Regions from separate parts of the Vibrio sp. 2033 genome, predicted to be linked through region 2. Evidence: predicted binding sites of a transcription regulator. Region 2 holds the regulator's gene; each other region holds the start of a gene.
What was found. Region 2 encodes PurR, which represses purine synthesis genes. Its sites were predicted from a motif close to TNANGNAAACGTTTNCNTNA; they were not measured.
Positions count from the first base shown of each region.

Region 1: the regulator PurR is predicted to act here: its motif matches at 1,858-1,877, upstream of pckA (phosphoenolpyruvate carboxykinase (ATP)).
Region 3: the regulator PurR is predicted to act here: its motif matches at 2,383-2,402, upstream of R7P74_RS06160 (formate--tetrahydrofolate ligase).

Region 1 covers NZ_JAWOVC010000008.1:79,285-83,575, forward strand. The annotation lists gene pckA (phosphoenolpyruvate carboxykinase (ATP)) at 57-1,685, opposite strand; gene hslO (Hsp33 family molecular chaperone HslO) at 2,022-2,897, opposite strand; gene hslR (ribosome-associated heat shock protein Hsp15) at 2,929-3,315, opposite strand; gene gspC (type II secretion system protein GspC) at 3,569-4,291, shown strand, end outside.
Region 2 covers NZ_JAWOVC010000001.1:651,564-655,854, forward strand. The annotation lists gene torR (two-component system response regulator TorR) at 1-515, opposite strand, end outside; gene torD (molecular chaperone TorD) at 782-1,429, shown strand; gene purR (HTH-type transcriptional repressor PurR) at 1,897-2,901, shown strand; cyclic di-GMP riboswitch class I at 3,189-3,278, shown strand; gene R7P74_RS02935 (TfoX/Sxy family DNA transformation protein) at 3,395-3,985, shown strand; gene R7P74_RS02940 (TVP38/TMEM64 family protein) at 4,100-4,291, shown strand, end outside.
Region 3 covers NZ_JAWOVC010000003.1:99,169-103,459, forward strand. The annotation lists gene R7P74_RS06145 (flavodoxin) at 1-78, opposite strand, end outside; gene R7P74_RS06150 (CreA family protein) at 224-694, shown strand; gene R7P74_RS06155 (inosine/guanosine kinase) at 929-2,233, shown strand; gene R7P74_RS06160 (formate--tetrahydrofolate ligase) at 2,469-4,217, shown strand.

The sequences.
Region 1 (4,291 bases), on a different contig from region 2:
GTGATAAGTTAATGCCAACTTTTCACTGAGTTCACGCGACGTCGCTGTTACTCGATTTAATCAATCTGAGGACCAGCCGCAACCAGAGATTTACCTTCAGCGTTGTCTGTGTACTTATCAAAGTTATTGATAAAGCGCGCTGCTAAATCTTTCGCTTTGCTTTCCCACTGAAGTGGGTCAACGTACGTGTCGCGAGGGTCTAGAATGCTAGGATCCACACCTGGTAGTGAAGTCGGTACTTCAAGATTGAAGATAGGAATGTGCTTAGTTGGTGCATCTTCAATCGAACCATCAAGAATCGCATCAATAATTCCGCGCGTATCTTGAATCGAGATACGTTTGCCAGTGCCGTTCCAACCTGTGTTCACTAGGTAAGCCTCAGCGCCTGCTGCTTCCATGCGTTTAACCAGTACTTCTGCGTATTTAGTTGGGTGAAGTGTTAGGAACGCCGCGCCGAAACAAGCAGAGAAAGTTGGTGTTGGCTCAGTAATACCGCGCTCTGTTCCCGCTAGTTTGGCGGTAAAGCCAGACAGGAAGTGGTACTTAGTTTGCTCAGGTGTCAATTTAGATACTGGAGGCAGTACGCCAAATGCATCGGCTGATAGGAAGATCACTTTATTCGCGTGACCGCCTTTTGATACTGGCTTAACGATATTATCGATATGGTAGATAGGGTAAGAAACACGTGTGTTTTCTGTTTTCGAACCATCATCAAAGTCGATAGAGCCATCGCCACGTACTGTTACGTTTTCTAGCAGTGCATCACGACGAATTGCGTTGTAGATGTCCGGCTCCGCTTCTTTCGAAAGTTTGATGGTTTTTGCGTAACAACCACCTTCGAAGTTGAAGACACCGTCATCATCCCAGCCGTGCTCATCATCACCAATTAGCGCACGTTTAGGATCAGTCGACAGGGTCGTTTTACCCGTACCAGATAGACCGAAGAATACCGCTACATCGCCATCTTTGCCCATGTTAGCGCTACAGTGCATTGATGCGATGTCTTTTAGTGGAAGGAAGTAGTTCATCATGGCGAACATACCTTTCTTCATTTCACCGCCGTACCAAGTACCACCGATAAGTTGCATGCGCTCAGTTAGGTTAAATACGGTGAAGTTTTCTGAGTTCAGGCCTTGCTCTTCCCATTTTGGATTAGTGCATTTTGCGCCATTCATTACTACGAAGTCTGGTTCAAATGTCGCTAACTCTTCTTCTGTCGGGCGAATAAACATGTTTTTAACGAAGTGCGCTTGCCATGCGACTTCTGTGATAACACGAATGCTCAAACGTGTATCTGGGTTTGCACCACAGTAACCGTCAACAACAAACAAGCGTTTGTTAGAAAGCTGGTTTGTGACCAGTTCTTTTAGCTCGTCCCACACTTCAGGAGTGATTGGCTTGTTATCATTTTTCACTTGATCAGACGTCCACCACATATGTTCTTCTGTCGTAGCGTCTTTGACGATGTATTTATCTTTTGGTGAGCGACCAGTAAAGATGCCAGTGTCAACGGCAACCGCACCTAGTTCAGTAACCACGCCGCGCTCATAACCGGTTAGGTCTTCACGCGTTTCTTCCTCAAACAACATTTCGTAGCTTGGGTTGCGAATAACCTCTTTTACGTTATGCAGTCCGTGCTTGGTTAGATCAAGTGTTGCAGCCTTAGTATGTTCCATAACGGTCATAGGTGCTCCTTATAAGGATTTTGTAGGGATTTTGTAAGAATGTTTTAATTTTAATCTGCTCACCATGCTAGCAACGGGGCGGGGAGAAAACAGGGAGATAGCTCAAAATTTACCCATGATTTCAATAAGGTTTTAGGTAACCCGTCACATATTGGTGGGAATAGTCTATCGTGCACGCAATCCTTTGCGCTAGGGCAAAATCATTATTAATTGTTTAAAATTAAGCAGTTGTTTTATTACGCTTGAGGCTAGTTATTACGAGGGGTTGATCACAAAAAGGCCAGCATTAAGCTGGCCTTTTGTAGGGTAAATTACGTGCTTGATAAGCTATGTAAATTAATGCAGGGTTTTCTTGTCCGTAGAAGCTTGTGCATACAGTTCAGTGACTTCAGATTCGTCGAACGTATAAGTTGTGCCACAGTAATCACAATGTAAAGAAACTGATCCAACTTCTGCCAAAATGTCATAAATTTCAGCTTTCTCAACGGTGATGATTGCGGCACCGCTACGCTCACGAGAACAGCCACAATGGAACTCGACAGGTTGCGGCTCGTACAGACATACTTTGTCTTGGTTATATAGTCGATACAATAACTCGTTCGCTTCTAAACCAAACAATTCTTCATCTTTTACTGTATCAGTGAGCTGCTCTAGATGTTCGAAATCATCTGGAGAGCCAGTGCCGTCAGGGATCACTTGAATCAACATACCTGCTGCGTGTGCTTTGCCCTCATGCTCACCAGTGCGGATCCATAGGCGCGTTTTTAACTGCTCTGAGTTTGCAAAGTAGCCTTCTAGCACTTCTGCTAAAGTGTCACCTTCTAATCCAACGACACCTTGGTAACGCTCGCCGTTTTTCGGTTCGATAGTGATCACAAGGTAGCCCTTACCCATTAGATCGTGAATGTTTGCGTCATCGGCAATATCGCCTTCCCAGCGAGCTACGCCACGAACACGTTGGTTATGGTCACCGTTGATAACGGCAAGAGACACAGGACCGTCGCCTTGTAGCTGGATGGTGATTGAACCTTCGAACTTAAGAGTGGCAGTTAAAAGAGTAGTTGAAACGAGTAGCTCACCCAGCAGTTTCTCTATTGCTACCGGATATTCCTTGCTGGAGATAACACGTTGGTACGCTTCATCCAATTGTACCAACTCGCCACGTACTGAAAGATCTTCGAATAGGTAGCGGTTTAAAACATTATTTGCCATGGAGTGCTTTCCTCGTTGGTAATTCCGGCTTTTATTGGTGTTTGAACTTAATGATGTCTCGGCGCTGCTTTTTATCTGGGCGGCGTTCCGGACTTGGGTTGTGGGCATTAAGCTTACGTTGAGTCGCGTGTTCCTCACGTTTCGCTATACTTTCATTAGTTTCGCGATATAAGGTTTGTGCGATGGGAGCGCCTCGGCGTTGATCTGAGATTTGTTCGATGATCACGATTTTTTCTTCGTTGCCTTGACGAAGTCTTACTTCAGCGCCCACTTCAACGATTTTACTCGGCTTGCTTCGTTGGCCATTATAGTGGACTTTACCGCCATCGACCATGTTACGCGCGATGGAGCGGGTTTTGTAAAATCTTGCGGCCCATAGCCATTTATCTAGCCTAACGGCTTCATTTAGGGAACTCATAGAACACTACGCTATCTAATCACTGCCCGAATACGGCAATGAGTGATGGATTATTCACCTACAGATGGAGTCAAGGCGTATTTTTTTCAAGGGAGTTGGCAAAAACTGCATAAGAAAAAGGTATGAAAGACAACTTGTGATATAGTTCACTGCTCTTTGTTGAGTAATAATTTTATTGCAAATTTAGCAATTTAAAGTCGATAGCTATCGTTATAGCTTAAATGACGGACGTTAGAATAAAGGAATCCATTCAGTGAAACGTTTAGAGCTAAGTGCAGGATTATCAAGCAGACCGCTACTGGCTCAGATCAAGTCCAATCATTATACCATTCAAGCCAAACTTAGCTTGTTGCTTACCTGTCTGTTTATTGCGATAACCGGATGGATACTTGGCAAAATTGTGTGGTTAGCCATACCTCAATCGTCGGAAGTGCCGCAATGGCGTCCATCGGCGAGTAGCGTTACTGCGAGCAATAAAGGCGACGCGATAGATTTTAATGCCCTTCAGAATGCCAACCTATTCGGTAAATTCACTGAGCAAAAAGCGGCAGTTGTAGAACAGCCTATTGTTAAAGACGCCCCTAAGACGCGCCTTAACCTCACCCTAGTCGGTGCGGTTGCCAGCAGTGATGCCAATACCAGCCTTGCTGTTATTGCTAACCGAGGTAAGCAAGCTACGTACGGTTTGGGTGAAGAAATCGAAGGGACACGTGCGACGCTAAAAGCGGTATTGGTGGATCGCGTCATCATTGATAACCAAGGTCGAGACGAGACCTTAATGATGCAAGGTATAGAATATAAGAAGCTATCTGAATCGCCGCAGGTAGCTAGGGCGCAAGCTCAGCGAGCAGAAGCAGCGACGTCTGACGTTGGAGAGAAATTAGAGCAAATCCGCGAGGAAATTGCGAAAGATCCACAAAGCGTTTTTAAATACATCACCATTTCACCCGTCAAAAAAGACGGAGACATTGTTGGT
Region 2 (4,291 bases):
GCCACCAAAAGTTCATACTCTGCTTTAGTTAGTTTTACTGGCTCACCGTTGCGGCTAAGTGCGCGACGTTGAATGTCGAATGTCCACTCCCCAAAGCGCACAATGTGCTCTTCACTGGTTTCATTCGCTTTCGAGCTGCCACTGCGCGCTGCTGAAATACGCCACAGCAAGTTTTTAACGCGAACTAACAGCTCTCTCAGTTCAAAAGGTTTTGTCACATAATCGTCAGCACCCATTTCTAGGCCTACGATTTTATCAATGCTATCCGTGCGTCCTGTTACTAATATGATACCAATATCCGATTGGCTACGTAACTCACGAGTAAGCATCAGGCCGTCTTCACCAGGCAGGTTAATATCCAGCATGATCAGGTCTACATCGCCCGCTTGCAAAACTTCACGCATTTCCGCGCCACTCTCTGCTTCGCTGACTTGGTAGCCCTCATTTTGGAAATATCCCGCAAGCTTACTACGAGTTACAACATCATCTTCTACGACTAATACGTGATAGCTCATTTACACCACTTTTCTGTCTTCTTATTATCCAAGACGTATTCTATTCATAACTAGTAACATTTCTAGTCATAGATACATTAAAACGCAAGATTTAGCGTTTTTATTGATTCAAAACAAGCTTACCCACTGCTATTAATAAACGGTCATTTTTGACCATAAAACATAACAATTATAGTTACTGCTATTCATTTTAATTGATTACACTTAGGGGATATCCCTAATTGACTTTGTGATGCATGACTTGAAGCATCATTCAGGAGCCCAAAATGCAAGAAGTGAAAGCTTTTAATGAAAAACGCGCTGAAATTTACTGGTGGTTTTCGAGCTTGTTCGCAAAAGAACTAACAGAGAAAGAATTGGAAGCCTATCACAGTGTTGAAATTCGCAGTTTTCTCGCAGGCTTAGGTGAAAATGAGTCGCTGAAACCAGCCGTTGATAGCCTAGTTGATGCGCTGAATCGGTTACAAGATCGTGAAGATGCACAACTAGAGCTTGCAGCTGACTTTTGTGAACTGTTTTTGAAGACAGAAAAATACGGCGCTCTTCCTTACGCATCCATGTACATTGGTGAATCAGGTTTACTGAATGACAAGCCAGCTGAGGAAATGGAAAAGTTGATGGCTGAATTTGGCGTTCAAGTAGACGAAAACCTAAAGGAACCTGCGGATCACTTAGCCGTTGAGCTCGACTTTCTCGGGAACATGATTATCCGCTCAAACGAGCTTGAACAAGAAAAACACATGGAAGAAGCCTTCGTTAAACAAAACGACTTTATCCAGCAACAATTGATGTCTTGGTTACCTCAGTTTTCAGACAAATGTAAACAATTCGACGAATTTGGATTTTACTCGAGTGTCGCGAAACTATTAGTTGCATTTTGTAAACTAGACAGCGCCTACCTTCTTGGTGAATAATTGCCGCCTATTTTTAGGGAGCCTGCCTATCGGGCTTCCTGTATGCCGAAAGTGACCAATTGTAAGTAACTTGGGTATAATATTCGTTTGCCTTAACTTAGCGCAAAGACGCTTGGTTATTTAGCAGTCAAAATGTGACTTCAAATACACAAATCTCGTGCTGAAAACATTGCTAGTCAGTCCACATAGGGCTAAAATGTGAGCGCAAACGATTAAATATGATTTATATGTAAACCGCTGAAATATAGCGGTTTTTGTGTTTTCTTAACAGGTTGATGGCAATTTCTCATCAGATAGAAAAAAGATAAAATTCATCGACCGATGCTGCTACGCACCCTTTTGTCGCACTTGGATCAACCGCTGCCGAGACACTTAGCGCCAATTTTATATTGCTAGGTGTGAAACCATTAGAGCATCAGGTACATCCAATACGACATATTTCAGTAGCTCGATACAGGACACCATTTATGGCCACGATAAAAGACGTTGCTCGCTTAGCCGGCGTTTCCACTACGACAGTTTCGCACGTTATCAATAAAACGCGTTTCGTTGCAGAAGCAACGCAAGAAAAAGTAATGAAAGCCGTTGACGAGCTGAATTACGCGCCAAGTGCCGTTGCACGCAGCCTAAAATGCAACTCAACTCGTACGATTGGCATGTTAGTAACTCAATCAACTAACCTATTTTTCTCAGAAGTGATTGATGGCGTTGAGAGCTACTGTTACCGCCAAGGCTATACTCTGATTTTATGTAACACAGGCGGGATTTACGAAAAACAACGCGATTACATTCGTATGCTGGCTGAAAAGCGCGTTGATGGCATCCTAGTGATGTGTTCTGACTTAACCGAAGAACTAAAAGAGATGCTTGACCGTCATGCGGACATTCCTAAAGTGGTCATGGATTGGGGCCCAGAGAGCTCGCAAGCAGACAAAATCATGGATAACTCAGAAGAAGGTGGCTACATTGCGACCAAACATCTGATTGACAATGGTCATACGGATATCGCTTGTCTAAGCGGTCATTTTGAAAAGCTTGCTTGCCAAGAGCGCATTGCAGGTTTCCGTCGCGCAATGAGCGAAGCGAACCTAGCTGTAAATGAAGACTGGATCCTTGAAGGTAACTTTGAATGTGATACGGCCGTATTAGTTGCAGATAAAATTACCGCAATGGACAAGCGCCCGACGGCGGTATTCTGTTTTAACGACACAATGGCTCTCGGCCTAATGAGCCGCTTGCAACAAAACGGGATCAAAATTCCTGAAGATATTTCAGTGATCGGCTACGACAACATCGAGCTTGCAGAATACTTCTCTCCACCGCTAACGACTATCCACCAACCTAAACGTCGTGTTGGTAAAAATGCATTCGAAATTCTACTTGAGCGTATCAAAGATAAAGAACACGAAAAACGAATTTTCGAAATGCAACCTGAGCTTGTAATTCGAAATACTGTGAAAAAAATGAACTAAATTTCACTGTATTTAACACGGTTAAATAAGCGCTCTACAGGGGCGCTTATTTTTTTGGAAAAATTAAGCATTCTCTAATACTTCACACCACTCTAATAACAATTGACTAACGTTAACTCCCTGTTTTATATAAATGTAATATATATTAAGAACTCCTTTTCAAAGGCCAATTTGCACCTTTCCATATGCAAAATAGAGCATTCAATCTATCATTTTTATTGAACCGAAATCACACTTTTAACGCTAAACCGTGATGTTAATTCAATATAAGAAGTATGCTCATTGTGTCACGCACAGGGCAAACCATTCGAAAGAGTGGGACGCAAAGCCTCCGGCCTGAACCATATTACGATATGGAAGGTAGCGGGGTTACCGATGGCAAGTGTGTAAGCAATGACTTTACTCTGTAATGACATTGTTTTTACGCATGTTTGCTACTCTCTCGGACCTGACTTTTGGTGGCGTAATATTAATTACACCGAGATAACAAAACATGGATAAACCGATACTCAAAGACTCTATGAAGCTATTTGAGGCACTTGGTAATATCAAGTCGCGCTCAATGTTTGGTGGCTTCGGACTATTCGCTGATGAAACAATGTTTGCACTAGTGGTAAACAATCAGCTTCATATCAGAGCAGACCAAAAAACTTCATCTGACTTCGAGAAACAAGGGCTAAAGCCTTACGTTTATAAAAAACGTGGCTTTCCAGTCGTTACAAAGTACTACGCTATTTCCAGCGATTTATGGGAATCAAGCGAACGCTTAATCGAAGTAGCGAATCAATCATTGAAAAAGGCAAAGCTTGAGAAAGAACAGCAAGCAAGTACAAAGCCTAACCGTTTGAAAGATTTGCCTAACTTACGACTGGCTACCGAGCGCATGCTAAAAAAAGCCGGCATCGAATCCGTAGAGAAGCTTGAAGAGGAAGGTGCGCTTAACGCCTATAAAGCGATAAGAGATACGCACTCTGCAACCGTCAACATTGAGTTGCTATGGGCACTAGAAGGTGCTATCAACGGCACTCATTGGAGTGTGGTACCTCAAGCTCGCCGAGATGAGTTGATGAACGGCCTCCAATAAAAGTCGGCCTAAAAACTATCTTGTAAAACCGCAGTCTAATCTGCGGTTTTTTTGTGAAATTTTTTCGGTTTTCCTACTGTCTTATTACATATATCCCAAATTGGAATCAAAATTATGAATAAGAAACTGATATTAGGTCTCATCCTACTAGCGGCTATCGTCTTTTTAGGTATTAACTTTGGCCAGTATTTAACCTTAGAGAATGCAAAAGCCCAACAAGAAGCACTAACTACATACATCGATCAGAATTTTGTATTCTCGGCTGCGATTTACTTTTTTACCTACATTGCAATTACCGCTTTTTCT
Region 3 (4,291 bases), on a different contig from region 2:
TGTCGGAAATTCAACTTCGACCAGATCATACAGCCATGTATTTTTACGCTCGATACTGGCTAACTGTTGTTCATTCATCTTGATACCTTCGTTTAGAGCAGTACATTAGCATGAAGCCCGCAACAAACCTAGCGCACATAGACCTTTCCGTGGCTAAATTTTGTTTTAGGTGCAAACCTCTGATAGATTTCATCAATATCTTTCCTAGTTAAGGACAAAAATAATGAAAAAGATGCTGTTAAGTGCATTGCTTGCTACTACTCTAGTTGGTTGTTCAGATAACGATGTTGCTGACGTGGGGCTCGGTTGGTTTACTTTGAAAGACATCAAAGTCGGTGAGTTGAAAGACGAGGTGGTAACAGGTGTCACATGTCACATCGCCTCTATCGAAGCGGATTTCAGCTTAGCAGATCCAAGTGATAGCTCAATATCATGTCGTCAGACTGGCGAAATCACACCGGAAATGATTGCAAAAATAGATAAGAGTAAGTCCGGTGAAATTGTATTTAAGAAGTCAAAAAGCATTTTCTTCAAAACAATGAAGGTTCGCCGTATTTATGATGCCGATAACCAAACCTTACTCTACTTGTCTTATACAACAAAAGAGACCGATGGTAGTTTTAAGCATAGCCTTTCGACAGTCCCACTTTGGGGTACCAAGGCTTACGTTGAGCCAACTGAAGTGAAAAAGTAACGCGGGTAAATTTAGTTAGCGCGGAGCAGGCTCTTTCCGGGCGCTGCTGAGCAACAAGTTTAAAAAACAACCCATTGCAATACGACAAGCGTCATAAATTGCAGCTGCTTTGGTTGCTATTTACTCAGCTCGCTGATTTTTTCAGCGAGCAGACTTCTTTGTAATAAATCGCCACGATTTTCATTTTTTTGTGATACAATCCCGCCTCTTTTTTTTTCTCACTCAAGAACAAGCATGAAGTTTCCTGGTCAGCGTAAATCTAAACACTACTTCCCAACTCACGCTCGAGATCCATTAGTAAACCAAATCCGACAGGCACCTAAGCTATATCGCCCAACTATTGTTGGTGTCGGTCAAACCATTGTAGATATCGAAGCACGTGTAGATGACGCGTTTTTAGAGAAATACAACCTGAGTAAAGGACATTCGCTCGTTCTTGAAGAAAGCAAAGCAGATGCACTTTACGAAGAACTAGTTGAGCAAGGCCTGATCACACACCAATACCCAGGTGACACGATTGGCAATACTCTTCACAACTACTCAGTTTTAGCCGATAGCAAATCCGTTTTGCTCGGTGTGATGTCTAAGAACATTCAAGTCGGTTCTTTTGCTTATCGCTACCTTTGCCGTACGTCTTCACGTATGAACCTTAACCATTTACAAACGGTAGATGGCCCTATTGGTCGCTGCTACACCCTAATTTCTCAAGACGGTGAGCGTACATTTGCTATCAACGAAGGTCATATGAATCAACTACTTCCGGAAAGCATTCCTGAAGAGATCTTTGAGAAAGCATCAGCCCTGGTTGTTTCTTCTTACCTAATGCGTGGTAAAGAAGAAGATCCAATGCCTAAAGCGGTACAAAGAGCGATCGACTTTGCTAAGAAGCACGATGTCCCTGTTGTACTTACGTTAGGGACAAAGTACGTTATCGAAGGTAACGCACAGTGGTGGCAAGAATACATTCGCGAAAACATTTCTGTTGTCGCTATGAATGAAGAAGAAGGTGCGGCGCTAACAGGTGAAACAGAGCCGCTAGCTGCTGCTGATAAAGCACTTGAATGGGTTGATCTCGTACTGTGTACGGCAGGACCAAATGGTCTGTACATGGCTGGTTACACCGACGAGAAAGTAAAACGAGAAACCACACACGACATCCTTGAAAGCTCCCTCGAAGCCTTTAACCAGTACGAGTTTAGTCGTGCGATGCGTAAAGAAGACTGTCAAAACCCAATGAAGGTCTACTCTCACATCGGCCCTTACCTTGGTGGACCATTAGAGATTAAGAACACTAATGGTGCAGGTGATGCAGCCCTTTCAGCCTTACTGCATGACATGGCAGCAAACTCTTTCCACCAAAAAGAAGTGCCTAACTCAGAAAAGCACGAAGTACGATGCTTAACCTACTCCTCACTTTCTCAGATTTGTAAATACGCAAACCGAGTAAGCTATGAAGTGTTGACGCAGCACTCTCCTCGCCTATCGCGAGCGCTTCCTGAACGAGAAGATAGCTTAGAAGAGACTTATTGGGATCGTTAAAACGACAGCTTTAAAGCTAAAAATATATCAAGGTCACCATTTGGTGGCCTTTTTGTTTTATCTAGCACTATAACGAGTAGATTTCGTTAGTATGTCGCACAATACGAAGCAGTAAACTCTTTACAAGCCTAACCGAAACAGTACCATCACCAAGCAGACCTTTGCCTCACAATAATACTCGTTATAACTCAGGTAGTTTTTCAACGCTACCTGTGTGCCACTTTGGGGATTCTCCATGCAGTCAGATATCGAAATTTGCCGAAACACACCACTTTCTTCTATTGATGTTATCGCGGAAAAAGTAGGACTATTGCCCGAAGAGTATGACACTCACGGGAAGCACAAAGCCAAAGTCCACCCAAAATGTTTGGAACGACTCAACGCAAATGATGACGGCAAACTTGTACTCGTCACTGCGATCACGCCGACTCCTCTTGGCGAAGGAAAAACCGTTACGACGATAGGCCTGGCGCAAGGTTTAGCAAAGCTTAATCAATCTGTTATTGCATGTATAAGGCAGCCTTCGATGGGACCTGTCTTCGGTATTAAAGGTGGCGCTGCGGGCGGCGGTTATTCTCAAGTAGCTCCAATGGAAGAGTTAAACTTACACCTTACTGGTGACATTCACGCAGTGACAGCGGCGCACAACCTTGCTTCAGCCGCTCTTGACGCTCGCTTGTTCCATGAGCAACGCGAGGGTTATGATGCCTTTGAATCACGCACCGGGTTAAGAGCACTTAAAATCGACACGGCAAGTATTACTTGGAAACGAGTGATGGACCATAATGATCGTGCACTACGTAAAGTCAAAATTGGCCTCAATGATGCAGGAAAAACCATCAATGGTTTCGAGCGTGACGAAGGGTTCGATATTTCAGCCGCTTCTGAGTTAATGGCTATCATTGCACTAGCCAATGATTTAAAAGATTTACGCCAACGTATCGGGAAAATTGTCGTAGCGTACGATTTGAACGGAAACCCGGTCACCACGGAAGATCTACAAGTTGCAGGAGCAATGGCAGTAACACTAAAAGAGGCGATTGCACCAACACTGATGCAAACTCTAGAAGGTGTTCCTACGTTGATCCATGCAGGTCCATTTGCAAACATCGCCCATGGAAATTCATCCATTATCGCGGACGATATTGCGCTAAAACTGTCAGGTTACACGGTAACTGAAGCCGGTTTTGGTTCGGATATGGGATTTGAGAAAGCGTGTAACATTAAAGCTGCTGCCGCCAACAAAGCCCCGGACTGTGTAGTGATCGTAGCAACATTACGCGGTCTCAAAGCGAATTCCGGACACTACGATTTACGACCAGGTATGGCTATTCCAGATTCCATTTTTAATCCGGACCAAGCAGCATTGGAGGCTGGGTTTGAAAATTTAAAATGGCACATAAATAACGTTCATAAATACGGTTTACCTGCTGTCGTTGCCATTAATCAGTTTCCACAAGATTGTGTGAAAGAGCTTAAAGCTCTTGAAGATCTGATTCACCAATTTAATCCCGAAGTTAAAGTAGCCATCAGCACCGCTTTTTCGCAAGGCGGACAAGGCGCAACGGAACTAGCTCAACATGTTATTGATGCGTGTACCACGCCTGTAGAGTTTTGTCCGTTATACAACAAAGAGCAATCATTACTCGAAAAGCTCATGGCAGTATGTGAAGCGGGCTATGGCGCAACCAATATAGAAATGACTCCTATCGCGACTGAACAGCTCAACCATTTTGAAAATCTAGGTTTTAACAACTTAGCGGTTTGCATCGCGAAGACACCATTATCGATAACCACAGACTCCGCAGTCAAAGGCGCACCAACTGGTTTTACCGTCCCAATCCGCGAGCTGCGCTTGTGTGCGGGCGCAGGATTCGTTTATGCATTATCTGGTACCGTGATGACGATGCCAGGCTTACCTGATAAACCCGCATTTATGAACTTAGATCTTGATGATGAAGGAAATATCGTCGGTCTCTCTTAGTGCAGTGATAACGTATCGCTATCAGTGAAGTGAGCATATTCATTGAGTGAGTGGTCTACTTACCTATCCACTCA